One region of the Comamonas sp. Tr-654 genome, then DNA from elsewhere that is predicted to be linked to it. Evidence: predicted binding sites of a transcription regulator. Region 1 holds the regulator's gene; each other region holds the start of a gene.
What was found. Region 1 encodes LexA, which represses DNA repair genes until DNA is damaged. Its sites were predicted from a motif close to ACTGTATNNNNATACAGT; they were not measured.
Positions count from the first base shown of each region.

Region 1 (10,027 bases):
AGCTCTCGCAACCCCGCTCGTCGACTCGGCAGTCGAACAGGCCCGGGACATTGCACGGGTACCTGACGTCGAGGGAATCCATCAGTTGCGCGTCACCTTGCGCAGCCTGCTGACGCTGTGGTGGTTTTACCGGCCTCTGATGGAGGCACGAGAATATGCACGGCAACGCAGCAGCCTGAAATCGATTGCCAGCGCAGCAGGCATGGCCCGCGATTACGACATTTTGATCGAACTGCTGAGACGTAACGACAAATACAGCACGGCCAGCATTGCTGCCTTATCGACCGCTCGTGAATCCGCTCTGCAGGCTGGCCGGGAAAATCTTTCGCCCCTTCACATACAGAAACGCTTGCAGGAAGCTCTGGCGCAAACGTCGGCCAGCGTGGATGCTGGGTCCAGCCAGCCGCGACTGCGAGTTCTTGCGCAGGCCCAGGTTGCGCAATCCGTGAGACAGCTGCGCCGACGCATCAAACGGGCGATCACCTCCGGCAGGCCAGACCTTGAAGCCTTTCACGATGTCAGAAAGGCCGGCAAGAAAACACGTTATCTGCTGGAGCTGTTCGGGTCTGTGCTGCCCGCAGACCATCGCCGCCTGCTCAAGCGGCTGCAGAAAATCCAGCAGCCGCTTGGCGAGCTGAATGACCTTGCTGTCAGCGAAAGCCTGCTCAGACAGAACCCGCGCCTGATCCCTTCTCCGGATCAGGCGAAAGAAATAAGACGCTGGCTCAGAAAGAAACGCAAGCACCGCCTGAGCGCCCTCGCCTGCTTGCTGCGCAAGGATCGGACACTCAAGCAGGCTTGAGCGCTCATGACGGCGCCGTTATCAGTCCCAGACAGGAGCCAGGCCCTCGGGGCTGACTTCGCGCCCGTTGCGCTCCAGCGCCGCGATCAGCGCCATGTCATCGGCATCCAGCTTCAGATCGCGCGCCAGCAGATTGCTGGCCAAGTTTTCGCGCTTGGTGGACGACGGAATCACCGCATAGCCCAGCTGCAGCGCCCAGGCCAGCGCCACCTGCGCCACCGTGGCCTGGTGCTTGGCCGCTATCTGCGCAAGCACCGGGTCCTTGAGCACCTTGCCGTAGGCCAGAGTCATATAGGACGTGACCTGAATGCCCTGCTCCTTGAGGAAGGCCGTCAGCTTGCGGCCCTGCAGATAGGGGCTCAGCTCGATCTGATTGGTGGCAATCTCGCCCTGGCCCACGGCGGCGATGGCTTGGCGGGTCAGCTCGATATTGAAGTTGGAGATACCGATCTGGCGTGTCAGACCCCGGGCCTTGGCTTCGGCCAGGGCTTCCATGTACTCGGACAGCTCCACGCCGTTACCGGGTGCGGGCCAATGGATCAGGGTCAGATCCACATAATCGCAACGCAGCTTCTTGAGACTGTCCTGCAAGCTCGGGATCAGCTTGGCGCGGCTGTAGTTGTCGGTCCAGATCTTGGTGGTTACAAACAGATCGCTGCGCGCCACACCACTGTCGGCGATGGCCTGGCCGACTTCGGCTTCGTTGCCATAGATCTGGGCTGTGTCGACAGCGCGGTAACCCACGTCGAGTGCGTTGCGCACGGAATCGATCACGACCTGACCGTTGAGGCGGAAAGTACCGACGCCGAAGGAAGGAATATGGCTCATGAAATCACTCCTGAATGAGATTGAGGGCTGCAGCCCGTCCGGAGCCTGCATGCATGCTGGCCGTCCCGGCTTTCCCGATGCCTGAAGTTTGCCGCGTTCATAGTCGCGGATTAAGCCCTGTATTTCACAAATACTCTTGAAACCAAATCAAATATAGAACCAGAATCTTGCAGCAGCAGTCGCCAATTTTCATGACCTGTGACCACTTCAGACGCCTGACCCGACTTGAGCGCCATACCCGCTGCGGGAAGCTGCGGAACACGGGTCTGCGCTCCATCGGCAATCAACGGCACCAGCTCCTTGGAGTTGAACTCGGCAAAACGCCGTTGACCAGGGCGAACAGAACCACGGACGGGTTTTCGTGGCGGTGTCCTCGATTAATATTTGCAGATCAAGCTTGGCATCCCCCATTTTTCTTGAACCGAATTCAACAATGAAGACCACGCTCGACGAACTTCAGGCCTTTGTGGCCGTCGTGGACACGGGGTCCATCACAGCCGCGTCGGAACTGCTGGGCCTGACAATTTCAGCCACCAGCCGCACGCTGGGGCGGCTGGAGGAAAAGCTGCAGACCACGTTGCTGCGCCGCACCACCAGACGCCTGGCGCTGACCGAGGAAGGCACCACTTTCTTGCAGCACGCCCGCGCCATTCTTGCATCGGTCGACGAAGCGGAGGAACTGATGGCCGCGCGGCGCATGCGTCCGGCGGGAAGGTTACGTGTCGATGCAGCCACGCCCTTCATGCTGCATGTGCTAGTGCCGCTGATTGCAGGATTTCGTGCGCGCTACCCTGAAGTGGAGCTGGAGCTGAACTCCAACGAAGGCATCATCGACCTGCTCGAAAGGCGCACCGACGTGGCATTCCGCATCGGCGTGCTCAAGGACTCCACACTGCATGCCCGCCCTGTGGGCATCAGCCGCATACGCGTGCTGGCCAGCCCGGCCTATCTCAAGCGCCACGGCATGCCCGCCAGTCCGGCACAGCTCAACCAGCACAGCCTGCTGGGTTTTACCCAGCCAGAATCGCTCAACGACTGGCCGCTGCGCGACACCGACGGCAACGCCGTGCACATTTGCCCGGACATTGCCTCCTCCAGCGGCGAGACGCTGCGGCACATGGCGCTGGCCGGGCTGGGTATCGTCTGCCTGTCGGACTTCATGACCCGCGCAGACCGCGAGCAAGGAAGTCTGGTGCAACTGTTCGGCAAGCAGACGCTGGACATCTGTCAGCCCGTCAATGCGGTCTACTATCGAAACACCGCGCTGGCAGCGCGCATCACCTGCTTTGTGGACCATGTGGTGGAAACGCTGGGCAGCGGTCCTTTCGAGACCTGAGCGGCGCGAGCCGGCGCGGCGGCCGCCGTGCCTGTATCGCGATGAGGCTGGGCAATGGGCCGGCAGCGCAGCACTTGCAGCGAGGCTGTGCCGCCGCAGCAGGGCACGCCATGGCTGGACGGCAGAATCGGGCCTTCCGCCTTGCCCTGCAGCCCTTGCCGCCATCGTGGCGCTGGGTAGCCTCTTTGGCAACTTCTGACCTCTGGCTGCCAGGATCAGGGCCCAGGTATTTGCGCATCCCAGGCCGGTTGGCTGCGGGAACTCCGGCCACGCCCGTATGATCCGAACCCCTATGCCTCAAAACACCGTCCAAGCATCCTCCTCGCAACAAGGCTTGCGCGCCCTCTGGCGCCAACGTGGAGCGGGTGCCTGGCTGCTGTGGCCGCTATCGCGACTCTATGGAGTGCTGCAGGCCTGGAATGCACGGCGCATGCGCAGCCGCCAGCATAGCACGGGACTGCCGGTCATCGTCGTCGGCAATGTGATCGCAGGCGGCGCAGGCAAGACCCCCGTGACTCAGGCCGTAGTGGCCCACCTCAAAGCCAGGGGCTGGCAGCCGGCCATCATCTCGCGCGGTTATGGCCGCAGAATCGAGAACGGCCAGGATTGCCGCGAGGCCCTGCCGGACAGCCCCGCCAGCGAAGTCGGCGACGAGCCCGCCCTGCTGGCGCGCAGCACCGGCGTGCCGGTCTTTGTCGCCTCCAGGCGCCTGGAGGCAGCGCAAGCGCTGCGCCAGCGCTACCCGCAGGTCGATGTGATCGTGAGCGATGACGGCCTGCAACATCTGGCCCTGGCACGCGATGTTGAGCTGTGCGTCTTCAATGATGAAGGAGTCGGAAACGGCTTTCTGCTGCCCGCAGGCCCGTTGCGCGAGCCCTGGCCCCGCCCGGTGACGGCCACACTGCATGCGGGCCAGCCGCCCAGGCCACCGGGCACGGCCCCGACGTTCGCGCTGCAGCGCAGCTTGGCCGACACTGCCCACAACGGCCATGGCCAGAGCATCCCGCTGCGCAGCCTGGCTGACCAGAGCCCGGAGGCCGTGGCCGCCGTGGCACGCCCCGAGTCCTTTTTTGCCATGCTGGCCGCCCAGGGCATCACTGCGGCGGCAACCCAGGCCCTGCCCGATCACTATGATTTCGAGAGCTTCTCGCGCAAGCTGGGAAACGATAAGCCCTTGATTTGCACCGAAAAAGACGCCGTCAAGCTCTGGCGCAGGCATCCCGAAGCCTGGGCCGTGCCCCTCAAGCTGCATCTGCCGCAGGCCTTCTGGGAACTGCTGGACGCGCAGCTGTCCAAGGCCAACGCCAATATTCGCCGCGATGGCAAGCCAGCCTGACTATCATTGAGCCTATGGATCGGCCCCGGCTGATCACCCCTTTTTTGCAGCGCCAGCCCCCTGCTGGCGCCCTCATCCCGTTTTGCAGGAATATTCCATGGACGCCAAACTTCTCGAACTGCTGGTCTGCCCCGTCACCAAGGGCCCGCTGCGCTTTGACCGCGAGCATCAGGAGCTGATCAGCCACAGCGCGCGTCTGGCCTACCCCGTGCGCGACGGCATCCCGGTGCTGCTGGAAAACGAAGCCCGCACCCTGTCCGACGACGAGCTGGAAGAAGAAAAGCAATAATCCATGAGCTATACGGTACTGATCCCGGCCCGCCTGTCCTCGACCCGTCTGCCCGGCAAGCCGCTGGCCGATATTGCCGGCCTGCCGATGGTCGTGCGCGTGGCCCAGCGCGCGGCTCTGGCCGGCGCAGCCCGCTGCGTGGTGGCCGCCGACGACGAAAGCATTGTCGCGGCCTGCGCCCGGCATGGCGTCCAGGCCATCCTGACGCGCAAGGATCATCCAAGCGGCAGCGACCGTCTGGCCGAAGCCTGTGCGCAACTGGGCCTGTCCGGCGACGATGTGGTCGTCAATGTGCAGGGCGACGAGCCGCTGATCGACCCCAAGCTCATCGAGGCCGTGGCGCAACTGCTGCTGGCCCGCCCCGAAGCCAGCATGGGCACGGCCGCCCATCCTATTGATAGCCTGACGGATTACCGCAACCCGAATGTGGTGAAGGTAGTCTGTGACGCCAAGGGTCTGGCCAGCTATTTCAGCCGCGCGCCCATCCCTTTCTCGCGCGACCACGGCGATGAAGCCTGGTGGCAGACGGCGGCCCCCAAGGCTGGTCACACAGGTTTCACACCGCTGCGCCATATTGGCATCTATAGCTACAAGGCCGGTTTTCTGCGCGAGTTCCCGCAACTGGCACCCGCGCCGACCGAAGCCATGGAACAGCTGGAGCAACTGCGCGCCCTCTGGCACGGCCACCGCATTGCCGTGCACATCACACCCGATGCACCGGGTGCCGGCGTAGACACGCCCGAAGACCTTGAGCGCGTGCGCGCCGTTTTTGCTGTGTGAGTAAAAGACCTGCGCACTTTGGCGACACCGGTGCGCGGGCCATCTTCATCCAGGGCTGCTCACGCATCAAGCCGGCAGCAGCCCTGTCGGCGCGCGCCACCCCAAAGGGCCCTGGGCCAGTCCAGGAAAGCGCCGATAGCTATACTTTCCGCATAGTCCGAATAGCATATGTAACGGCTTCGGCATCTGGATTACAACTACAGCAATCGCGTTTGCAGCGGATACATGCCTTCGATTGGCCGCACTTGTGACAGCCTTGACTGAATTGTGTAAGCCTGTGTTGGTCTTGTGCGTGCTATCCTTGCCCGCGAAAAAATACGGCCCGGGGACTACGGACGACCACCCGTCTGCCTGAGCCAGCAAGAATTTCTACTCTCCTCAAGGATTTCCATGAAACTGATTTTGTTGGGTGCACCCGGCGCCGGCAAAGGCACTCAGGCGGCCTTTATTTGCCAAAAGTACGGTATCCCTCAAATCTCCACGGGCGACATGCTGCGCGCCGCCGTCAAGGCTGGCACCCCTCTGGGTCTGCAAGCCAAGGCCGTGATGGACGCCGGCCAGCTGGTCAGCGACGATCTGATCATCAACCTGGTCAAGGAACGCATCGCCCAGCCCGACTGCGCCAAGGGTTTCCTGTTTGACGGCTTCCCCCGCACTATCCCCCAGGCCGACGCCATGAAGGCCGCCGGCGTGAAGCTGGACTATGTGCTGGAAATCGATGTGCCCTTCGACGCCATCATCGAACGCATGAGCGGCCGCCGCAGCCACCCAGCCTCGGGCCGCACCTACCACGTCAAGTTCAACCCTCCCAAGGTGGAAGGCAAGGACGACGTGACCGGTGAAGACCTGGTGCAGCGCGAAGACGACAAGGAAGAAACCGTCAAGAAGCGCCTGGACGTTTACAGCAACCAGACCCGTCCTCTGGTGGACTACTACAGCAACTGGGCCAAGGCCGACGCAGCAGCGGCCCCCAAGTACCGTGCCATCAGCGGCACAGGTAGCGTGGAAGAAATCACCGAGCGCGCTCTGGCTGCTCTGGCTTCCTGATCACTCGCTCGTGGAGCCTTGCCGACCTTTCGCGGTCAGGCATCTCTGGGCAAAAAAGGCCGGTGTCTTCACTGGCCTTTTTTGTTCTCGAAGCTCAAGCTCCCGGCCTTTCGGCTGGCATCCGTCCAATGCGGGCACACTGTACCGAAGCGGAGTTGCGGCCATCAACATTCATAGCTTCCTGCGCTTGCATTCATTGGCTTTCAGGTCGAAATACCGCCAATACTCTTCATCAACAAAGGCTAAAAGCTCTCATAATAAGAGCATCAACCCAGAGCGCGAGGCCAGCCCATCAGCTCCAGCATCAGGCTGATTCTGGCCTTGGGCGCAGGCAGGCTGCTCGTGTGGCCATCCTGTGCTCCCTGAGCCTGCACCACCGGCCCCTCTTCGCACCGGGTCGTGATGCACAACGCCATGCCCTGCGCCTGCGCCCAGTCCAGGGCTGGCCCCAATGCCCGATGGACCGTGCCATTGCCCGTGCCCACCACCACCACGGCGCGCACGCCTGCCGCATGCCAGGCCTGCATCACCGCCAGCGCCACGGTACTGTTGCAGCCCGCATGGCTGTGCAGCAATTCCACCTGGGGCCATTGACCTGCGGGCGGTAAAGCGATTGCAGGCGAGCCAGCCGCAGCTACCCTAGGCAGCCCGCCCGTTGCCCAGCGCGCCCGCCCCTCTTCCACCCAGCCCTGCGGGCCGGCGCCGCTTCCATCAAAGGCATCCACACGGTAAGGATGCACCTTGCGCACCTGGCGTGCGCTGAACACCCTGCCCGCCACCACCGCCAACACACCCCGGCCAGCGGCTTGTGCATCGGCCGCGCAGGCCACGGCATCACGCAGATTGCCAGGGCCGTCGGCTGAGATGGCTGTGGCCGGGCGCATGGCACAGGTCAGTACCACGGGCTTTGACGGGCGCAGAACGCATTGCAGAAACCAGGCAGTTTCCTCCAGGGTGTCGGTGCCGTGGGTGATCACGATACCGCTCACATCATCACGCGCGAGCAGCTCGGCACAGCGCAGCGCGAGCGCATGCCAGGTGGCGTGATCCATATCCTTGCTGTCCAGCTGCGCCAGTTGCTCCGCCTGCAACGACGCAGCAGCAACGCGCTCCAGGTCCGGCACGGCCTGCAGCAGCTGAGCCACGCCCAGTTGGGCCGCGCGGTAGCCCACGCTGGTGCCGGCCTGCTCGGCGACACCGGCAATCGTGCCGCCCGTGCCCAGGATGACGATTTTTTTGTCACGTTCCACTTGCAGTCCTCTTTAAACTGATTAAAAATACAGGTACTGGATGAACACACAGTATTCATCATTGATCGATCAAGGAATGCCCATGGACCACCCCAAGCTCACGCCCCGCCAGCAGCAGATTCTGGACCTCATCCAGTCCACCATCGCTCGCACGGGTGCGCCCCCGACCCGGGCCGAGATTGCCTGCACCTTTGGCTTCAAGTCGGCCAATGCTGCAGAAGAGCATTTGCAGGCACTGGCCCGCAAGGGCGTCATCGATCTGGTCAGCGGCACATCGCGCGGCATTCGCCTGCGCGCCGACACCGTGCGCACCATCAATGCTGCACGCGGCGCCAGCTTTGCGCTGCCGCTCACAGCCCTGGCTCCGCTGGTGCTGCCCCTAGTCGGCCGCGTCGCCGCCGGCTCGCCTATTCTGGCTCAGGAACATATCGATCAAAGCTATTCGGTCGAGCCCAGCCTGTTTGCCGCCAAACCCGACTACCTGCTCAAGGTGCGCGGCATGTCCATGCGCGACGCCGGCATCATGGACGGCGACCTGCTGGCGGTACAGGCCACGCATGAAGCGCGCAACGGTCAGATTGTGGTGGCCCGCCTCGGTGACGACGTCACCGTCAAGCGCTTCAAGCGCACGCCTCAGGGCATCGAGCTGCTGCCCGAAAACCCCGACTACAAGATCATTCACGTCTCGCCTGAAGAGCCATTCGCCATCGAAGGCTTGGCCGTTGGCCTGATCCGCAACAGCATGTTCATGTAGCGGCCAGACGGCCTGTCGGCACCTCCCGGAGGTGCATCAAGCCTCTTTTCCTCTCGAGCCCAGGTGGTAGGCGCGAAGCTGCTGAGCTTCGCCCTGGGCGGAGCTTTGCCTGAAGTACGCAATCCTGCCCTTATCCATGCCGCAAGGTCATCAAGAGGAGTTGTCAAATGGGATTCGCCACATCACTGCAGTCTTTGACTCGCCGGACACTGAAAAGCCTATCGTCCCTGCATCCTCCTGGCGACACGAGCAAAGCTGCCACGGAGACCGCCTCCTGCAAGGCTCATCACCCCAAGGCGACACAAATCAGCATTCCGGTCATGCGCGCCAATCGCGGTCGCAGCCGCCTTGGCAGCCGCGTGCTTCACTCTCGGACCTTAGCCACCACCTCGCCCATCACCGCCGAGGCGGTGCAGCCGCCCTCTGCACGGCTGCTCAAAATCGTTCAGCGTGAACCACGCAAGCAACCCGAATGCCTGCTGATCTCCGGGCGCATGGCCGATGTCTGCGCAGCGTTGGAGCGCATGGTTCTCAATGAGCAAGCAGCCCGGCAAGCCTGAAAGCACGACAAGCTTGGGCTCACTACGCTCATGCAGCACAAGTCCGAGTCGCATGCGAGTCGCGACAGACCTGCAGCTGGTGCAGCAAGGCTTCCATATGCCCGCCTGACTGGCTGACTCGCAGCGGGCCGCAAGGCGCCCTCTCAAGGGTCTGCCCCGCTGATCGACAGATGTGCGAGATGCCACTGCCGCCAGTACCGCGATGAAAACTTCATTTCGTCGGCGCCAAACGATCTGGATCGCCATGTAAATTTTTTGCCAGACATTCTGGCTGCTCCTGCCTGCCAAAACGCCTTTTGCAGCAGCCCGCAAGTGACAAAACTCCTTGTCAGGCGCGAATATCCGCCATCGCAGTACCCGGATCAGGGTATTGCGGCACCTTCTCGACAGTGGAAACATTCATACACACATGTCAACGAGGGCGTCCTATGAGTGCCTACCGCAAGCTCTTGCAGCACATACAGGCCAAAGACGCCAATGGCAACCTGCGCCTGATTCTGGTCTATCAGAGTTTCGACGAAGTCGACATGCCGCATGGCGTCTCCATACGCCCGTCTGCCATTTACTTCGAAACCTCCGATCACCAGAAGGTCAACTGGCTTAATCCCCAACAGTTCGAGATGGAAGCCACTGGCGAGATCCTCAATCGCGTTCCAGCTTCACCGGAGGAGTAAGCCTGCACGACACTACTGCCTTGACCATGGCGAAATTCTCCCTCTGTTGATCGCCCTGCTCCAGGCAAAGTTCTGAGCATTGCGCAGCCTGAAGTATTGGAATAAATTGGCATTCAGGCACATCTTCCGGCATCAGGAGATTGAACATGTTCAAGCACCTGCTCATTCCCACCGATGGCACCAAACTGTCCGAGGCAGCAGTGCGCGCAGGCGTTCTGCTTGCACGTGAGCAAGGTGCCAAGGTGACCGGCCTTTATGTCATGCCCGATTACCGCGCCATCATCTATGGCGCGGATGCCCTGCTGACCTATAACAGCGCGGAGTTCGAACGCAGTGCCAACAGCGATGCCGATGCGGCCCTGCAATTCGTT
Region 1 covers NZ_VWWQ01000001.1:753,333-763,359, forward strand. The annotation lists gene F3J24_RS03325 (CHAD domain-containing protein) at 1-802, shown strand, start outside; gene dkgB (2,5-didehydrogluconate reductase DkgB) at 824-1,630, opposite strand; gene F3J24_RS03340 (LysR family transcriptional regulator) at 2,064-2,966, shown strand; gene lpxK (tetraacyldisaccharide 4'-kinase) at 3,259-4,302, shown strand; gene F3J24_RS03350 (Trm112 family protein) at 4,400-4,591, shown strand; gene kdsB (3-deoxy-manno-octulosonate cytidylyltransferase) at 4,595-5,371, shown strand; gene adk (adenylate kinase) at 5,762-6,418, shown strand; gene F3J24_RS03365 (asparaginase) at 6,685-7,668, opposite strand; gene lexA (transcriptional repressor LexA) at 7,751-8,422, shown strand; gene F3J24_RS25095 (hypothetical protein) at 8,590-8,982, shown strand; gene F3J24_RS03380 (hypothetical protein) at 9,411-9,656, shown strand; gene F3J24_RS03385 (universal stress protein) at 9,803-10,027, shown strand, end outside.

Region 2 (10,027 bases), 570 kb from region 1:
TGTGTTGCGGCAGCCTGGCCAGGATCTGGGCCTCGCTCTGAACGGCCGGGCCCTGGGCCTGCAGCAGCTCATCGTGGCCCTCGCCGCACCATTGACGCACGCTGTCTGCGGTTACTTCGAGATGGCCTTGAAATGCCCATTGCCGGCCGTGGACAAAGCCTTTGTTCAGGCAATGCTGGCCGTACATGGTGCGCCTGGCGGCTGTCGGAATGTCGAAAGTGTCGTAATGCCAGTTGAAGATGGTGGCTTGCGCGGGCAGGTTCATCAGTTGCTGGGCGCTGGGAGTGATGCGGACTTCGCTCCAGCCGATATTCGCGCAGGGGTTGCGCCAGACGCCTGCGCCCATGGCGCGGGCCAGCATCTGCGCGCCAAAGCAGTGACCCAGCACGGGGATGTCGTGCTGCAGTGCACTCTGCAGCAGGCAGCGTTCCTCATCGATCCATTGCAACTGCTCGTTGGCACAATGATTGCTGCCCAGCACGATGATGCCGCGATAGTCTCGCGCATTGGCCGAGGCTGCGCCTTCGGCACAAGGGTCTAGCACCACATGGGCAATGTCTTGCTGGCGCAGGTGGTCGAGCAAAATGCCGGGGCCTTGCGATGCTTCGTGCTGGAGGATGGCGACAGGCTTCATGAGAGGCGGGCTTGAAGGACAAGCCGGTTGTTGTGAAGCCTTGAATCTAGGAACTAAAGCCTCAAGCCCTTGCATGGATTGCGGCTGCCGCTATCAAGATTTCATAAAGAAGGAAAGCCCGGCCCGGCGTCATCCAGGCTTTCCAATTTCCGTCAGCGTGCCATACTGGGCTGCCGGCTCCTGACGCGAGGCGGTCTCTATCACTACAAAAGCATGGTTATGTCACAGAGCAAACACGGGCTTCAGAGGGATGGGAAAACAGGGCAGGGCAGCAGCCAGTCGGCATTGACACTGGCGGCGCTAGGCGTGGTGTTCGGCGATATCGGCACCAGCCCGCTCTATGCGTTCAAGGAGGCTTTTACCGGCACCCACGCGCTGACGGTGGGTCCCGAGAATGTGCTGGCCGCACTCTCGGCCCTGCTCTGGGCCGTGATCGTCATCGTCGCCGTCAAGTATGTGTGGGTGGTGCTCAGCCACGATAACGACGGAGAGGGCGGCGTGCTGGCGCTGACGGCGCTGGCCCATCGCGTGATGGGCGATCAGTCGCGCCGCTCGCGCTTTGTGGTCGCTGCCGGAGTGTTTGCGGCTGCACTGTTCTATGGGGACGCCATCATCACGCCGGCGATTTCCGTGCTCTCTGCCGTGGAGGGCATGAGCATTGCCACGCCGGAGTTCGAGCACTTCATCGTCCCCACCACCATAGGCATTCTGATCGGGCTGTTCTCCATTCAGATGAAAGGCACCAGCGTGGTGGGGCGCCTGTTCGGCCCGGTCACCATTGTCTGGTTCCTCTGCATTGCCTGGGCAGGTGTGGCCAGCATTGTGCAGACACCCATGGTGCTGCAGGCCGTCAACCCGCTGCATGCGCTTCGCTTTGCCGTGCAGCATACGGACAAGGCCTTCTTCCTGTTATCTGCCGTGTTTCTGGCCATGACAGGTGCGGAGGCACTTTATGCCGATATGGGCCACTTCGGCAGCCGGGCCGTGCGTCTGGGCTGGTATGGGCTGGTGTTTCCGGCTCTGATGCTCAATTACTTCGGTCAGGGCGCCTTGCTGTTGCGTGATGCGTCAGCGGCCAGCAATCCCTTTTTTCTGTTGGCCTCACCGTCCTGGCTGCTGATTTTTGTGGTGCTGGCTACGGCTGCTACGGTGATTGCCTCGCAGGCGACCATCTCGGGGGCTTATTCCATGACGCTGCAGGCCAGCCGCCTCGGTTATCTGCCGCGTGTGCGCGTGCTGCATACCTCCGATCAGGAGCAAGGCCAGATCTATATCCCCAGCGTGAACTGGCTGATGCTGCTGGCTGTGATCGCGCTGGTGCTGGCCTTCAAGTCCTCGGGGGCATTGGCGGCGGCCTATGGCATTGCCGTGTCGGGCACCATGCTGATCACCACCATGCTGGTGGGCTTCGTGGTCTATCTGGGGCGCAGTCGCACAAGGTCCGTCACGCTCGCGGCGCTGGCGTGTTTTGCTGTGCTGGAGATAGGCTTTTTTGCCTCCAATCTGACCAAGCTGGAGCAGGGCGGCTGGCTGCCGCTGACGCTGGGCGCCATCATCTTCATCGCGCTGATGACCTGGCGTGACGGTACCCAGTTGGTGGCCGAGCACAGGCGCCGCCTCGATATCCCCATGAGCGATCTGATGAGCTCGCCCATGAGCGGTGTGCCTGTGGTGTCCGGCACGGCTGTCTATCTGACTTCCGACCCCAAGCTGGTGCCGAATGCGCTCTTCCACAATCTCAAGCATTTCAAGGTCATGCATGAGCAGACGGTGTTTCTCCACGTGATCAACGAGAACACACCCTATGTGCATGAGGGCGAGCGCCTGAGGCTCAAGCCCATGTGCAACGGGGTCTGGGCGCTGGACATGCATTTCGGTTTTCGCGAGCAGCCTGATATTCCAGCGGCGCTCAAGCGGATGACACCGGATGCCGACGGTGAGATGCCTAACCTCGACCCCATGACGACCAGCTTTTTCGTAGCCAGGGTACAGGTGGTGGACGGGCCCGGAGGTCTTTCTGCCTGGCGCTGTGCGCTGTTTGGCTGGATGTCGCGCCAGTCGGCCAGCGCGGCCACTTATTACAAGCTGCCTGCGAACCAGGTGGTGGAACTGGGCACGCAGGTCGTGCTTTGAAGGGCCGAGATGGCGAGCCAGTGAATCGCTGGCTGCTGTCCTTTGAGATTCTTACTCGCCCAGCGCATCGAGAGCGCGGGCCGAATAGACCATGGCAGCACCTGCATTCAAGGCCACGGCCACACCCAGTGCTTCGGCAATTTCTTCCCGGCTGGCACCTGCCGCCTTGGCTGCCTTGGTGTGCACGGCGATGCAGCCGTCACAGCGCGTGGTCACACCCACGGCGATGGCAATCAGCTCGCGTGTCTTGGCATCGAGATGGCCGGTCTTCTTGCCCGCGCCGGACAGGGCCTTGTAGCCTTCCATGGTGCCCGGGCTCAACTCGGCAAACTCTCCCAGCCTGCCTGCCAGTTCCTTGCGGTATTCGTTCCAGTCCAGCATTGCCTGCTCCTTGTTGAATGAAGCGTTGATTGTGTGCCACTGCCACAGGGCCTTCAAGCCACACGCGTTTCGTCCGTCGATCTGTAACCTCTGGTTCGGAGGAGTTTGAAGGGCTTTTCGAGCTGTATGAAAATACAGGTCTCGTGGTCGGCATCCAACTGTCTTTTCGCCGAGCATTTTGTGAGCGTCAACGTGACCGCATCCCAAGCCGCCATTCTTGCGCCGCACCGCTTCTACTATCTGCACAACTTCCAGCAGGCGCTGGACTGGTTGGCGCAGCGCTATGGCGATCTGTTCAGTGCCCAGGAGGCTGATTTCATTGCTGGCTTTGCGCGGCTGCCGCAGAACTCCAGGGCGCTGCTGGTACGCATGCTGATGCGGCGCGGGCCCTGGTTTCGCGCCAGCAAGCTTGCCTACGAGGAGATCCCGGTGACGGTCGATGCTGCCGCGCCCTTGCTGGAATGTGGCTGGCTTAGTACCACCGAGCCCATGGATGCGGCCGAGCTGTTCGGCCTGCACACCAAACCCGAGCTGCTGCAGATATTGGCTGGCTTTGAGCTGTGCTCCTCAATGCGCAAGGCCGAGATGCTGCAGCGGCTGGCCGAGAGGCAGCCCGAGCCGCGGCCTTATGCCGTCTGGCACCCAGAGGCCGTGGAACCTGTCTGGCGCGTCATGGTGGGCGAGCTGGGCGAGCGTCTGCGACTGATGTTCTTTGGCAATCTCTATCAGGACTGGTCGGAGTTCGTGCTGGCCGACCTCGGTATCTTCCGCTATGAGCCGGTGGCGCTGGATGCTGACTCGCGTGCATTTCAGCGCCGCGAAGATCTGGACTTCTATCTGGAGATATCGGCCCGACGTCAGGCTCTCGACGAAGGCGTGGAGCCGGCACAATTGCTGCCTGCGCTTATTGAAAATCATAGCGAAAACCCATGGCTGGACATGCGCCGAGCCAAGGTTCTGCTCAAGCTTGGCCAAGTGTGCGAGAGACTGCAGGACTGGCCGCTGGCGGCTCAGGCCTACACGGCCAGCCGCTATGCGGGTGCACGCCATCGTCATATTCGCGTGCTTGAGCGCATGCAATGCTTTGATCAGGCGCTGGCTCTTGCCAGCCAGGCACAGGCCGCGCCTGAAAGTGATGAGGAGCGTCAGCGCGTGGCGCGCATGCTGCCGCGTCTGAGCCGCAGCATGGGACTTGGGGCCACGGGGCGCCAGCCGGCTCTGGCCCCGGCCGTGGCGGCCCTGCGCAGCGATGTGCAGCTGGATCGACCCGCCCAGCCCATGGCGGTGGAGTACGCGCTGCAAGCCCATTGGCATAGCGCCGATGCACCCGTGTTCTATGTGGAGAACGCGTTGGTCAACTCGCTATTCGGTCTGTTGTGCTGGCCTGCCATTTTTGCGCCGTTGCCGGGGGCTTTTTTTCATCCCTTTCAGAGTGGGCCGGCCGACCTGGGTGCACCGGATTTTGTGCTGCGTCGCCGGTCGTTGTTCGATGTCTGTCTGGCCGAGCTGGAGGATGGTCGCTACCAAGCCACGATTCGCCAGCGCTTTGCCGACAAGCAAGGGGTTCAGTCACCGTTCGTGTTCTGGGGCACATTGACGCAAGAGCTGCTGGAACTGGCGCTCGATTGCATGCCTGCCGCCCACCTGCGGATTCTGTTCGCGCGGCTGCTTTTGGACGTGAAGGCCAACCGCACCGGCTTTCCCGATTTGGTGCGCTTCTGGCCCCTGCGGTCCGATGCCGGTTCACGCTATGAGTTGGTGGAAGTCAAAGCGCCGGGCGACAAGCTGCAGGACAACCAGATTCGCTGGTTGGCCTATTGCACCGAGCAAGGCATTCCCGTGCGCGTCTGCCATGTGCAGTGGCGTGACGAAGGTAGCACGCCATGAAGCCTGCGCTTAGCGTGGCAGTACGCGCACTGTGCGAGTTCACGGCGCGCAGCGGCGATCTGGATCTGCGCTTCACGCCCGCGCCCAGCGCGCTGGAGGGCATGGAAGGCCATGCCGTGGTGCAGAAACGGCGTGAGAAAGCGGGTGGCTACGAAGTGGAGCTGGCTCTCAGCGGTCGGTTCCAGGAGCTGCAGGTTCGCGGCCGAGCCGATGGCTTTGACGGCGTGCGGCAGCAACTTGAAGAGATCAAGACCTACCGGGGGCGGCTTGAAGGCGTGCGTCCCCATCATCGGGCCTTGCATTGGGCCCAGGCCAGGGTCTACGGCCATTTGCTGTGTCAGGAGCGCGGCCTTGAGCAGATCAAGCTGGCGCTGGTTTATTTCCAGATCGGCAGCGCGGAGGAGACCGTGCTGGTGGAGGAATGCTCAGCCACCGAACTGCAGGCCTTTTTCGAATCGCTATGTGCCCGCTATCTCGACTGGGCACGCAGCGAGGCCGCTCACCGTCAGGCGCGTGATGTGGCGATGGTGCAGCTGAAATTTCCCATGCCGGCCTTCAGAGCCGGGCAGCGGGAGCTGTCCGTGGCCGTCTATCGCACGGCCCATGCTGGCGCAGGCGGTCGCTGTCTGATGGCTCAGGCGCCGACCGGCATCGGCAAGACCCTGGCCACGATTTTTCCCATGCTCAAGAGCATGGCAGCAGTCATGGCCAAGGGGGGCTCGGAGGCTGATGCAGCCGGTCTGGACAAGCTGCTCTTTCTCACTGCCAAGGGCACGGGCCATGGACTGGCGCTGCATGCACTGAGCCAGCTGCAGCAAGCCATGCCGCGAGCCATGTCGGCGGCTGCCGAGATGCCGGTTGCGCCCTTGCGTGTCTTGGACATGCAGGCGCGCGACAAGACCTGCGAGCATCCCGACAAAACCTGCCATGGGGAGTCCTGTCCGCTGGCGCGTGGCTTCTTTGACCGGCTGCCGGCGGCCAGGCAGCAGGCGCTGCAACTGCCGCTCTGGGATGCTCCAGCATTGCGGACTCTGGCATTGCAGCATGACATCTGCCCCTATTACCTGTCGCAGGAACTGGCGCGCTGGGCCGATGTGGTGGTGGCCGACTACCACTATTACTACGACAGTGCGGCCATGCTGTATGCGCTGACCTTGCAGCAGGAATGGCGTTTGGGCGTGCTGGTGGACGAGGCGCACAATCTGCTGGAGCGAGCGCGCAGCATGTATACGGCATCGCTGTCCCAGTTTGATCTGGGACAGGCCCGTCAGGCAGCGACCGGTGCTGTCAAAAAGGCACTCGATACACTCCAGCGCCAGTGGCAGGCGCTGAACAAGGCTCAGGATCAGGCCAACTACCAAAGCTACGGGAGTATTCCTGGCGCACTGCTGGGCGCCGTGCACCGGGCCGTGGGCGCCATCGCGGATCAACTGGCGGAACAGGAGACCGGCGGCCATGCGGTCGCAGTAGGGCAGCACGCACCAGCCGACGATGACTTGCTGGGTTTTTACTGGGAACTGCTGCATTTCCAGGCACTGGCCGATCAGTTCGGGCCACATGCGCTGTTTGATATTCAACTGGCCACGCCATTGCAGCGTGCGAGCAGAGTGCGTATGCCGTCATCCACGCTGTGCATTCGCAACGTAGTGCCAGCACCACATCTGGCGGCACGCCATGCCGCAGCGCAGGCCACGGTGCTGTTTTCAGGCACGCTGAGTCCGCCCGCGTTCTACCGTGACCTGCTGGGGCTGCCTGCCGATACCGCCTGGCTTGATGTCCCAGCACCGTTTGCGGCCCGGCAGTTGCAGGTGCACATTGCTCGCCATATCTCCACACGCTGGCGTGATCGCGAAGCGTCTCTGGCTCCAATCGCAGATCTGATCGCGCAGCAATATGCGCGTCAGCCCGGCAACTATCTGTGTTTTGTCAGCAGTTTTGAGTATCTGCAGCAAGTCGCCGCAACCTTGGAGCGGCGGCACCCGCAGCTGCCGCTTTGGCAGCAGCAGCGTGGCATGGACGAAGCCGGGCGGGCCGAATTCCTGGCCCGCTTTGTCGAGGGCGGCCAGGGTCTGGGTCTGGCCGTGCTGGGCGGGGCTTTTTCCGAGGGCGTGGATCTACCCGGCAGTCGTCTGATCGGTGCTTTTGTCGCCACACTGGGCCTGCCCCAGCTCAACCCTGTCAACGAAGCCATGCAGCGCGCCATGGACCAGGCCATGGGAGCGGGGCTGGGCTATGACTACACCTATCTTTATCCCGGACTGCGCAAGGTAGTACAGGCCGCTGGCCGAGTCATACGCAGCGAGCACGATTGCGGTGTTCTGGTGTTGATGGACGACCGCTTCGCACGCGCCGAGGTGCGTGCGCTGCTGCCTGCCTGGTGGCAGATCTAGGGGCCCTGCCGAGATTTCCTGCAAGCCTAGCGGCCAGAAACGCTCGCTCACATCTCCGTTTGTAATCCGTGCCAAACGGCCTTCATGCGCCTTGATACTTGGGGCAAAGGAGAAAAGGCCATGAATTCCCGCGACACCTACGACTCTCAGTCCCAAGCCACCGGGGAAGAGGGCAGCCAGGGATGGGATGCAATCGATAAGGCGCTGCAGACGGTTTATGGCGATCAGCAGCCCACCCATTTCGGCACGTTGATCAAGTTTCGTCTCGGGGGAGACGATCCGCTGGACGGCGTCAGCGTCTATCGCAGCGAGCAGGGGGCGCCGCACTGGCACTATGTCAGCTACGGCTTCAGCGATTTGTACGGCGACCTGGATGACAGCTACGACATTGCTCCGGGCAAGCCCAGTGGCTATGGCTTCGAGCTGAGCTTCAGATTGTTGCGCGGCGCCAACGAACAGGAAGCACCTAGTTGGCCTGTTAACTTTTTGCAAAATATTGCTCGATATGTGTTTCGTACCGGCAATGTGCTGGCCCCGGGGCACTGGATGACGGCCAATGGCCCGATCAAGGCCGACGCCGACACGCTGCTGACCGAAATGGGCTTTGTGCAGGACCCCGAGCTGCCCGCCATTCACACGCCTTATGGCGACCTGATGTTTCTGCAGTTGGTGGGGCTGACCGGCGACGAGTTGCGCGAGGTGCGTCGCTGGAATGTGCAGGGAGCGCTTCAGTCGCTGCAGAGCTATATGCCGCTATGGATCACCGATCTGGCCAGGCCCAGCCTGCATGAGCTGCCCGATGTCCAGGCCGCTATCGATGCCGGTGCGGCGCGTGAAGGCTCGAAGACGGGCGTGCTCTACAACGATGTCCTGGGCTTCAGTCACCGTAAGCGCCTGCTGCGCAGTCCCCAGACCGTGATTCGCCTTGGTAGCCTGGGCGTGCGCGATCTCAAGGCCATGCTGCCGGCCCGCCTGCCCCATGGCCGGCCGCTGATTCTGGCGGGCGATGGCTCGACGCTAGAGCTGGTGCCCGCCGGCGACAGTGAAGGCGGACTGCTGGACTGGCATAGCGACCATGAGCTCAAGCTGAGCCTGACTCCGGCGCAGATGCAGGCCTGGAAGCAGGCTGTCAAGGGGCGCGACGGTGAGTACACCGTGCCCGGGCTCGACGGTCTGGTCTGGCAGGTCAAGAGCAGTGTGGTGACGGATAGTCAAGGGCGCGTGACCGGCAGGTACGAAGAGCGCTAAGCCGCAAAACAGCAGCAATCAAGCCATACGCGCGGTCTTGCGTAGACTATGGACGAGCCTGAACGGGCGACTTGTTCTTCAGGGCAGCACTGCCAGCACGACCTGCGACGCCTTGAACAAGGCAGTGGCCGTCTTGCCAACGGCCAGGCCCAGGTTCTCGGTGCTTTCCTGTGTGACCATGGCCACCACCTGCAGGCCTTGGGCATCAATGGTCACTTCGGAGTTCACCGCGCCGGGCTTGATCCGGGTGATCTTGCCAGTGAGCTGGTTGCGTGCCGAAAAGCGTACACCTTCGCAATCCGTCACCACCATCACGGAGGGTGCCTTGACCATGGCGATTACCGAGCTGCCGGCCTTCAGGCCCAGACTGACTGCGCTGCCATGTGTGATGGTGGCCACCAGTTCGGCCTGGTGTTCGGTGCGGATCTGGACCTCATCGGTAACGATGCCATGGCTGATATGGGAGACATGACCCTTGAACTGGTTGCGTGCGCTGCTTTGCATGAGGGTTTCCTGAAAGTACCGTTGGGGAACCTGAGCCTACTCTTATAGCACCCGGGCCAGTGCAGTTAAACGCTGCGAGGGCCACGGCTGGTTCAACCTTGCCCATAATACCGGCTCTGATTTGGGTGCCTGAGGCCAAGAAATGAGTGATCTGAACATCGTGCAATGTACGCACGAACGCCACGCCGCTGCGATTCTGGACATTTTCAACGATGCCATCGTCAACTCCACGGCACTTTACGACTACCAGCCGCGGACGGCGCAAAACATGGTCAGCTGGTTCGAAGCCAAACGTGCGGGCGGCTTTCCCGTCATCGGCCTCGAAGATGCACAAGGACGGTTGCTTGGCTTTTGCAGCTGGGGCAGTTTTCGCGCTTATCCGGCCTACAAGTACACGGTCGAGCATTCGGTCTATGTCCACCCCGAACATCGAGGCTGCGGTTTGGGTCAGCAGCTGATGGATTTGCTGATTGCCGAGGCCAGGCAGCGTGGCGACGTGCATGTACTCGTCGGTGCCATCGATGCCGCCAACGCAGGCAGCATTGCGCTGCACAAGCGTCTGGGTTTTGAGTCCGTGGGCCTGATGCCGCAGGTGGGCTTCAAGTTCGGCCGCTGGCTGGATCTGGCCTTCTATCAGCTCACTCTGCAGACGCCGCTGAATCCGGTGGATGGTTGATTGCGCTGAAAAAGATAGCATTCAGCGACTGCCTACAAAGCGCTGCAGCGAGTCTGTTACGAAGGGACCGGGTTCCTGGATACATTTTGTGCCGCCAGAAAATGGCTGCTCTCTTGTTTTCTCTGAGACCGGTCGCAAGCTAAGGGCTGGTGTTTTGTCGCTTTGAAGGGGTCA
Region 2 covers NZ_VWWQ01000001.1:187,187-197,213, forward strand. The annotation lists gene F3J24_RS00760 (type 1 glutamine amidotransferase) at 1-634, opposite strand, end outside; gene F3J24_RS00765 (potassium transporter Kup) at 854-2,767, shown strand; gene F3J24_RS00770 (carboxymuconolactone decarboxylase family protein) at 2,819-3,148, opposite strand; gene F3J24_RS00775 (VRR-NUC domain-containing protein) at 3,362-5,035, shown strand; gene F3J24_RS00780 (ATP-dependent DNA helicase) at 5,032-7,425, shown strand; gene F3J24_RS00785 (suppressor of fused domain protein) at 7,546-8,673, shown strand; gene F3J24_RS00790 (molybdopterin-binding protein) at 8,752-9,177, opposite strand; gene F3J24_RS00795 (GNAT family N-acetyltransferase) at 9,320-9,853, shown strand.
Region 2: a site for LexA is predicted at 3,270-3,287, ahead of F3J24_RS00775 (VRR-NUC domain-containing protein). Genes of this name have one in related genera too.

Region 3 (10,027 bases), on a different contig from region 1:
CACTTGCGCGGCAGGCGTGTTCTTGGGGGCCACCAGGCCGAACCAGGAAGGCTCGTTCAGGTCGGGGTGACCGGCCTGGGCATAGGTCTGCACATCGGGCAGCACGTCCAGGCGCTCGTGCCAGGACACGGCCAGGGCGCGCACCTTGCCGGACTTGATATGGGGCAGCGAAGAGTTCACCTGGTCGAAGTAGACCGGCACCTGGTTGCCCAGCACGTCGTTGATGGCTGGAGCCGAGCCGCGGTAGGGGATGTGGTGCATTTCGGTGCCCGTGCTCTTGAGGAACTGGGCGCCCCACATGTGACCGATGGTGCCGTTGCCGGGAGTGGCAAAGGACACCTTGCCGGGGTTGGCCTTGAGGTAGGCCACGAACTCGGCAAAAGTCTTCACGGGGATCAGCTTGGGGTTGATCACCAGCACGCCGGGAGCCTTGACGATCTCGGTCACGCCCACGAAGTCGTTGGTCGCGTCGTAGGGCAGCTTCTTGAACACGGCGGGGTTCACGCCATGGGTGGACAGCGTGGCGATACCGAAGGTCACGCCGTCGGTGGCGCGGGCCACTTCGGCCATGCCGATGGAGCCGCCGGCTCCGGCCTTGTTTTCAATCACCACGGCCTGGCCGCCCAGCAGCTTGATCAGCACGTCCTGCATGTTGCGGGGCACCATGTCGGTGGGGCCGCCGGCAGGGAAGGGCACGACGATGCGCAGAGGACGCGAGGTGTCCTGCGCCATGCTCATGCCGGAGAAGGAAGAAGCGGCTGCGGCAGCAGCGGCGGTGTAGATGAATTGACGACGTTGCATCAAAAAGCTCCCAGGATCCGTTGATTCCAAATTGCTGTCTTGCGGTGGCACAAAAAGCGACTCCTCAGACAACCCATGATCGAATTGATTCTAGGGTAAGCGAGAGGTTGTCAGATACGCAGTTTCCGTTATGCGAATCGGGGCAAAGGAGCGCAAAGCCAAGCCTGGCGCGGTTTTTCATACTGAACTGGCACCAAGTTGGTGCGCTTGCGGCACGGTTTCACTGCTGTCCCGGCATGGCCTTGAAGCGCACGGTGAACAGCGCTCCCGGCGGCACATGGCCGGGCCTGGCGTCCTGCAGCAGCACTTGCGCGCCATGCTGGCGTGCGATTTCCATGACGATGGGCAGGCCCAGGCCGGAGCCGTCGGCTTCGGAGCCCAGTGCGCGGTAAAAGGGCTGGAAGATCAGCTCACGCTCGGACAGCGGCACGCCGGGGCCGGAGTCTTCGACCTGCAGCAGCAGGATCTGGCCGAAATGATCGGCCTGCACGCGCACGGTGACCATGCCCGGCTGGGCGCTGGTCGAGGGCGTGTAGTTGATGGCGTTGTCCACCAGATTGCGCACCAGCTCGGTCAGCAGCGTGGCATTGCCGTTGAGCCAGACGCCGGGCGTGCTGGCGCCGGCGCCCTCGTAGCCCAGGTCAATGTGCTTGTCCATGGCGCGCGGCAGACAGTCCTGCACCACCTCGGTGACGATGCGCACGAGGTTGCAGCCCTGCATGGCGGGTACGGCGCTCTCGGCCCGCGCCAGCGCCAGCAACTGGTTGACGGTATGCGTGGCGCGCATGCTGGAGCGGCCGATCTGCGCCAGCGAGCGCTTCAGATCTTCGGTATTCGTGCCCTCGCGCTGGGCCAGGTCGGCCTGCATGCGCAGCCCTGCCAGCGGGGTCTTGAGCTGGTGGGCGGCGTCGGCCAGAAAGCGCTTTTGCGTGGCGATGGAGTCATGCAGACGCTGCAGCAGATCGTTGACCGAGTCGACCAGCGGCACCACTTCCAGCGGCACATCCTTGTGGTTGATGGGCGAGAGATCTTCGGGCTTGCGCGCGCGGATGCGCTCCTCCAGCCGGTGCAGCGGCTTGATGCCGCGCGCCAGCGCCAGCCACACCAGCAGCGCGGCCAGCGGCAGGATGACGAACTGCGGCAGCATCACGCCTTTGATGATTTCCGTGGCCAGCACGCTGCGCTTTTCACGCGTTTCGGCGACTTGCACCAGGGCGCTGGGCTCGCCGGGCAGCGGCATGCGCACCCAGATATAGGCCACGCGCAGGTCTATGCCCTTGTATTCCTCGTCGCGCAGCAGCACCGTGCCCGCGGGCGGGTCTTCATCGGTGGTGGGCGGGCGCGGCAGATCGCGTTCTCCGGCCAGATATTCGCCCCTGGTGCCGCGGACCTGGAAGAACACGGTGTCCGACTCATCGGCGCGCAGGATCTCGCTGGCGGACTGCGGCAGATTGAACTGCACCTTGCCGCGCTGCACGATGACCAACTGGGCCAGGGCCTGGGCGTTGTACTCCAGCGCCCGATCGAAGGGCTTGTTGGCCAGGCCCTGGGCCACCAGCCAGGTCAGCGCCAGGCTCACGGGCCAGAGCAGCAGCAGCGGCGTGAGCATCCAGTCGAGGATCTCGCCAAAGAGGGATCGCTGCTCACGCTGAAAAATTTTCATGCTTGTAAAACTGGCGTGTTCCAACTCAGGGATGGCCAGCAAGGGCCGCCCCGCAGCAAAGGCCATCGTCCCCCTCGGGGGGAAGTGGCGCAGCCGCTCAGGGGGGGGCTATCTTTTCCAGGCAGTAGCCGAGGCCACGCACGGTGGCGATGCGGATCGGCCCTTTCTCGATCTTCTTGCGTAGCCGGTGGATATAGACCTCGATGGCATTGTTGCTCACCTCCTCGCCCCATTCGCACAGGCGCTCCACCAACTGGTCCTTGCTGACCAGACGGCCTGCGCGCTGCAGCAGCACCTCGAGCAGGCCCAGCTCGCGCGCCGACAGCTCCACCATCTTGCCGTCGATAGTGGCGACCCGGCCAGTCTGGTCATAGACCAGCGGGCCGTGCTTGATGGTGGAGCTGGCGCCGCCCATGCCGCGCCGCGTGAGGGCGCGCACGCGCGCTTCCAGCTCGGACAGCGCAAACGGCTTGGCCATGTAGTCGTCGGCCCCATAGTCCAGGCCTTGCACCCGCTCCTCGATGGAGTCGGCGGCCGTGAGAATCAGCACCGGCAGTGCGTCGCCGCGCCCGCGCAGGCGCTTGAGCACTTCCAGGCCGTGCACCTTGGGCAGGCCCAGATCGAGAATCAGCAAATCGAATTCGCTGCTGGTCAGCAAGGCGGTATCGGCCTCGCTGCCGTTGGCCACATGGCTGACGACGGCGCCCGAGCTGCGCAGTGTGCGCAGCAGGCCGTCTGCCAGCACCTGGTCGTCTTCGGCAATCAGTATGCGCATGGGAGTCTCCTGCTTGTTATGTGTGCCTGTTTGCACTTTTGCTGCCATTGTAGGGACGGGCCATCGCCGTCCGGCGCAATTGTCGACAGGCACTCGCAGGCGTCAGGCCTCAGTAGCCTTCGGCATAGGCTTCCAGGCCCAGCGCCACCACGGTGGCCACATCCTCGCCCACGGCCTCGCGGAACTCGGCCTCGGCTTGGCTCACTGCGTCGTGAAAAGCCCGCAGCCAGACCAGGCCCGCATCGGTGAAGCGCACGCGCTTGGCGCGTGCATCGTGCGGGTCGATCGTGCGCGTGACCAGGCCCCAGGCCTCGCACTGCGTCACCAGGTCGGCCATGGCCTGTTTGCTCATGCCGGCCCTGTCGGCCAGATCGGTGAGCCGGTCGCCGGCCAGGGACAGATGGCGCGTGATGTGGATATGGGCTGCCCCCACCTTGTCGCGCGCCGCCAGGTTGGACAGGGCCAGCGGCACTTCCACATCGCGTGCCATGAACTGCAGCACGCGTGCATCGAAGCGGCGCATGGCATGGCCGAGCAGGCGGCCCAGATGGGTCTGGCGCCAGGCATCTTCGGCGGGGGTGACAGGTGCAATTTCGGACATGGGTAAATAGTAAGGCAAACTGACTAAATATTTGAACACACAGCCGGTACAAGCTCATAAACTACTGTTCAAGCATCCAGCCTGAATGTAAAGACAGGGCTGGCCACAGACAGTCATTCACCTACTTCGGAGCCTGATATGAACGCCATCGCCAAGACCAACGACGCCAACAGCGAAAAAGCCAAAGCCCTGGCAGCCGCCCTGGCCCAGATCGAAAAGCAGTTCGGCAAGGGCACCATCATGAAGCTCGGCGAAGGTGAAGCCATTGAAGACATCCAGGTCGTCTCCACCGGCTCCCTGGGCCTGGATATCGCACTGGGCGTGGGTGGTCTGCCGCGTGGCCGCGTGATTGAAATCTACGGTCCAGAATCCTCGGGCAAGACCACGCTGACGCTGCAGGTCATTGCCGAGATGCAAAAGCAGGGCGGCACCTGCGCCTTCATCGACGCCGAGCATGCGCTAGACACCAGCTATGCCCAGAAGCTGGGCGTGAACCTCAGCGACGTGCTGATCAGCCAGCCCGACACCGGTGAGCAGGCCCTTGAAATCTGCGACAGCCTGGTGCGCTCGGGTGCCGTGGACCTGATCGTCATCGACTCGGTGGCCGCATTGACGCCCAAGGCCGAAATCGAAGGCGAGATGGGCGACGCCCTGCCCGGCCTGCAGGCCCGTCTGATGAGCCAGGCCCTGCGCAAGCTGACGGCCACCATCAAGAAGACCAACTGCATGGTCATCTTCATCAACCAGATCCGCATGAAGATCGGCGTGATGTTCGGCTCGCCCGAGACCACCACCGGCGGCAATGCGCTGAAGTTCTATGCCTCCGTGCGTCTGGATATCCGCCGCACCGGCACTATCAAGAAGGGCGATGAGGCCATCGGCAACGAAACCAAGGTCAAGGTCGTGAAGAACAAGGTCTCGCCCCCCTTCAAGACGGCCGAGTTCGACATCCTGTTTGGCGAAGGCATCAGCCGCGAAGGCGAGATTCTGGACATGGGCGTGAACGCCAAGATCCTGGAAAAAAGCGGTGCCTGGTATGCCTACAACGGCGAAAAAATCGGCCAGGGCCGCGACAACTCGCGTGAGTTCCTGCGCGAGAACCCCGCGCTGGCCATCGAAATCGAAAACAAGGTGCGCGATAGCCTGGGCATCAAGTTGCTGCCCGTGGACGGGGCTGCCGTCGCCGAAGCCAAGCCTGCCAAGGGCGGCAAGGGCAAGGTAGACAAGGACGGGGTGATCGAGGCCTGAGCCTCCTGAGCGACCAGGTCGCGTTCCCTTGCCGAATGCCTGGCATCGGCAGGGACTGAGATTCCCGCTGCAGGGCGGCGGGGTCCTGGCCCGGTGCTCGCTGCTATCGATGTGAAAGCCTGGCGGGGCCAAAAGTTAGCCATCTTTGCGCAGGCGGCCCCTGCGCATTTTTTATGGGAGAGATCCGAGCATGAGCTTTGCCAAGCTCTCACTCAAGGGCCGCGCCCTGAAGCTGCTGGCGCAGCGCGAGCATTCGCGGCTGGAGTTGCAGCGCAAGCTGGCGCCTTATGTGGAAGAGGGTGATGACCTGCAGACCACTCTCGATGAACTGGAAAAGCGCGGCTTCATCAGCGTGCAGCGGGTGGTTGATTCCGTCATTCACAGCAAGTCCAGCCGCTTCGGCACGGCGCGGCTGGTGCAGGAGTTGCGCAGCAAAGGGCTGGGCGATGAAGTGGTGCGCAACGCGAGCGAGCAACTGCGCGATACCGAGCTGGAACGCGCCCGTGAGCTGTGGCGTAAGCGCTTTGGTACGCCGCCTGCCGATATCAAGGAAAAGGCTAAACAGCTGCGCTTCATGGCCTCGCGCGGCTTTTCGGCAGATGTGGCTTCACGCGTGCTGCGCGATGCTCCATACTGCGCAGCACCCGACAGCGCGGACTGAGCTGCAGCCTGCTCCCTCCTGCTGGACCAGGAACCGCTTCTTACACCGGAGGGACCCACGTGCTGACTGCTTCGCAACCCCCTGACGCCCCATCCGCTCTGCGCGTGGGCCTGAGTGCCGGCAAATCGCTGCTGGGCGGCCTGATGCTGGGTGCCTTGCTGGCCCTGGTGCTGGGCTGCGGCGCGGCCGTGTTCTATTTTTCGCTCCTGATGGCCGATCCCGGCCAGGGCATTCATGCCTCGGCCCATACCGGCATCTACGGCGCCGTGATCAGCCTGCTGATGTCGCCGCCGCTGCTGGTGGCCGTGGTGCTGATCTTCATCATTCCCGCCTACCTCATGGTCGGTCTGCAACTGGGCCGCGCCCGTGCGGCAGGCAAGCTGGTGGCGCGCTACGGCCAGGGCCTGGCCGAGCGCCTCGCGGCCATGCTGGCACAGCGTATCGAGGCCCTGCCCAGCGCTCACAAGGCCATGCACAAGGCGGCCGACCTGCTCACCGTGGACGCGGCGATGGAGCATCTGCAGCCCTGGGTCGGCAACGGGCGTGCCGTGCAGTTCGTGGTGCGCAGCGTGCTCAATCGTCTGCCGCTGGCCGACCTGCTCGAGGAATGGGGCCACACGCGCGAACAGTGGGGCAGCGAAGGCGGCAAGGACGATCCGGCGCTGCGTGCCTTTCTGGGCGCCCGCATCCAGGAGATGCTGCAGGGCCTGACCGAGCCGCCCTGGACGCTGTTTTGGATCTTGCTGGCCGGACATGCCGCCGTGCTCGGCTTTGGCATCTGGCTGACTGCCTGAGGGCCCGGGCGGGCGCGTTGCTGGCCTAGTCCCGGCTGCTGCGTGTTGCCCACCAGCAGATCAGCGAGCCCAGCGTGACCAGGGCCACGCCCTGCCAGAAACTCCAGCCCGGCAGCACCTGCAGCAGGGCGCTGGCCATCAGCGCCGAGAGCACGGGCGTGAAGTAGGACGCCGCGGCCAGCAGGGCCAGCTTGCCATGTTGGATGCCATGTTCCCAGCAGCTATAGCCCAGCGCCGTGAGTGCGCCGACCAGAACCACCTGGCCGGCCGTGAGCCAGGTCCAGTGCATGGGCTGTGGGTCGCCCAGCATTAGCCATTTGAGCCACAGCGCCAGGGCTGTCCAGGTCACGAACAGGCCTACGGCGTTGAAGCCCGCACCATGGCGGCGCGCCAGCAGCGAATAGGCCGGCCAGAGCAGGGCGGCGGCAAAACCCATGCCATAGGCCAGCGGGTTGCTCTGTACATGGCTCCACATGACCGGCAGGCTGAAGCTTTCGCCGCCCAGCACGCGCGCCAGGCCCCACAGGCAGATCAGTACGCCGGGCCACAGCCACCAGCGTGCCGCCTGCTGGCCGCAGAGCACGGCCAGCACGATGGTGAGGCTGGGCCAGAGGTAGTTGATGAGCCCGATTTCCATGGCCTGGTTGCGGTCGTGAGCCAGGCCCACAGCCACGGACAGGCAGATCTCGTAGACCACGAACAGCAGGCCGCAGCCCCAGAGATAGGCCGGATGCATGCTGCGCCAGCGGGCCAGCTCGCGCCAGCCCTTGCGTCCGCGCGCCACGGCAATGCACAGCGCGGCCATGGTGTAGAGGCAGGCTGCGCCGCCGACGGCGCCCAGCGGCTCGGCCACGGCGCGCATCAGACCCACGGTGCAGCTCCAGCAGAGCACGGCCAGCAGGCCTATCAGGGTGGCGCGGTGCTGAAGGTTGGGATTCTGGGACATGGGACCGGCCGGTTTATCAAAACAATAGCTGCTTGCGCCCATCAGATAAGAAATTTCAGGTGAAACACCTGAAATTCCATGCTGGGAAAGCGCCAGCTGCTATCCAAAACAAGAATGCCGCGCATTGTGCGCCGAGCTTACTGAATGGCCACCACGCCGGCTGCAGCGCGCTTGCGCACGAACTGGTAGGCCACGCCCAGCAGCACAAACCACAGCGGGGTGACGATCAACGCCTGGCGCGTATCGTCCTTGAGCGTGAGCAGCACCAGAATACCCGCGAAGAAGGCCAGGCAGGCCACGCACATGGGAACGCCGCCGGGCATCCTGAAACGGGAGGCCAGGTGCAGCGCGGCACGCTGGCGGCGGTAGGCGATGTAGGACAGCAGAATCAGAGACCAGACAAACATGAACAGAATGGCCGATACCGTGGTCACCAGGGTGAAGGCTTCCATCAGGTCGGGAATCATCCACATCAGGAAAGCGCCTGCTAGCAGGCAGATGCACGAAAACATGAGGCCGCGCGAAGGCACGCTGCGCGAGGACAGGGTGCCGAAGGACTTGGGCGCATCGCCCTTGAGCGACAGGCCGTAGAGCATGCGGCTGGTGGAGAACACCCCGCTGTTGGCCGAGGAAGCGGCCGAGGTCAGCACCACGAAATTGATGATGCCGGCGGCGGCGGGCAGACCGGCCAGCACGAACAGTTCCACAAACGGGCTCTTGCCCGGCACCACGTCGCGCCAGGGCGTGACGGTCATGATGGCCACCAGCGCCAGCACGTAGAAGACGATGATGCGCACGGGAATCGAGTTGATGGCGCGCGGCAGCGTGCGCTCCGGATCCTTGGCCTCGGCGGCAGTGGTGCCCACCAGTTCGATGCCGACAAAGGCGAACACCGCAATCTGGAAGCCCGCGAAGAAGCCCATCAGGCCGTTGGGGAACATGCCGCCGTCATTCCAGAGATTGGCCAGCGCAGCCTGGCGGCCTGCAGGAGATACAAAGCCCGAGAACACCATCCACAGGCCCACGCCGATCAGCGTCACGATGGCCACGATCTTGATCATGGCGAACCAGAATTCGGTCTCGCCGAACAGCTTCACCGTCAGCAGGTTCAGGCCCAGCAGCAGCAGCACGCAGGCAATGGCAGGCAGCCACTGCGGGATGTCGGGGAACCAGAACTGTGCGTAGCCGGTGATGGCAACCACATCCGCGATACCGGTGACGATCCAGCAGAACCAGTAGGTCCAGCCCGTGAAAAAGCCTGCCCAGGGGCCCAGCAGATCGGCAGAGAAATCGATGAAGGAGCGGTACTGAAGATTGGACAGCAGCAGCTCGCCCATGGCCCGCATCACGAAGAACAGCATGATGCCGATGGCCATGTACACAAAGACGATGGACGGCCCGGCCAGGCTGATGGTTTTGCCCGAGCCCATGAACAGGCCCGTGCCTATGGCGCCGCCGATGGCGATCAGCTGTATGTGGCGGTTGGTGAGATTGCGTTGCAGGTGGTCATGGCCATCCTGGCCCGGCGCGTCTGATGCCTTGCGAGTCATCTGAGGGAAACCTTTGCAAAAGCTGCCGTTGCCACGAACGGCAACGCCGCCGCTGCGGCGCCGGACCGCAATGGCTGGCAGGAAACCTGAAATCCTAGGAGTCGGCAAGGATAAACCAAGCCGGCCTATGGCATCCGGGGTACTGGAATCCGGACTCGGGCGGCAGCCCTGCCGCCACAGGAGTTCGGCTGCCGGCCGGCGCAGGGCAGGCGCATTAGAAATGCCCGCCGAGGCGGGCATCAGCCGATGTGGAACGCATGCAGGCGTCAGGGCCCGTCGGGCAAGCGCGTGCAGCTATCGCAACCATAGCGAGTGGGAGCGCCGACCGAGCCCGCGCTTACAGGCCCAGCATGAGCTGCAGGTTCTGCACGGCGGCGCCGCTGGCACCTTTGCCCAGATTGTCCAGACGTGCGATCAGCACGGCCTGGCGATATTGCTCGTTGGCAAACACGCGTAGTTCCAGCTTGTTGGTATTGGCCAGAGTGTCGGCGGCCAGCTTGTTGTCGTCCGTGGGCGGCAGCACGCTGACCCAGTTGGCGCTGGTGTTGGTCTTGGCGTAATGGCTGGCCAGAGCGTCGTGCAGGTCGGCGGCCTTGGGCGAGCCGGGCAGCAGATCGAGGTGCAGCGGCAGCTGCACCAGCATGCCCTGGGCAAAGTTGCTCACGGCGGGGATGAACACGGGGCGGCGGGTCATGCCGGTGTAGTGCAGGATTTCGGGAATGTGCTTGTGCGACAGACCCAGTGCATAGGCCTCGTAAGGTGCGGCATCGCCGCCTTCGTAGGCTTCGATCATGGTGCGGCCGCCGCCGGTGTAGCCGGACACGGAGGGCAGGCTCACGGGGTAGTCGGCGGGAATCAGGCCGGCAGCCACCAGCGGTGCCAGCAGGGCGATGGCGCCCGTGGCATAGCAGCCGGGGTTGGAGACGCGGGTGGCGTTCTTCACGGCCTCGAGCTGGCCGGCGCGCAGTTCGGGGAAGCCGTAGACCCA
Region 3 covers NZ_VWWQ01000004.1:278,877-288,903, forward strand. The annotation lists gene F3J24_RS14550 (tripartite tricarboxylate transporter substrate-binding protein) at 1-801, opposite strand, end outside; gene F3J24_RS14555 (sensor histidine kinase) at 1,022-2,464, opposite strand; gene F3J24_RS14560 (response regulator transcription factor) at 2,562-3,239, opposite strand; gene F3J24_RS14565 (MarR family winged helix-turn-helix transcriptional regulator) at 3,349-3,840, opposite strand; gene recA (recombinase RecA) at 3,979-5,088, shown strand; gene recX (recombination regulator RecX) at 5,279-5,749, shown strand; gene F3J24_RS14580 (hypothetical protein) at 5,809-6,543, shown strand; gene yddG (aromatic amino acid DMT transporter YddG) at 6,569-7,489, opposite strand; gene cycA (D-serine/D-alanine/glycine transporter) at 7,627-9,039, opposite strand; gene argC (N-acetyl-gamma-glutamyl-phosphate reductase) at 9,377-10,027, opposite strand, start outside.
Region 3: a site for LexA is predicted at 3,904-3,921, ahead of recA (recombinase RecA). Genes of this name have one in related genera too.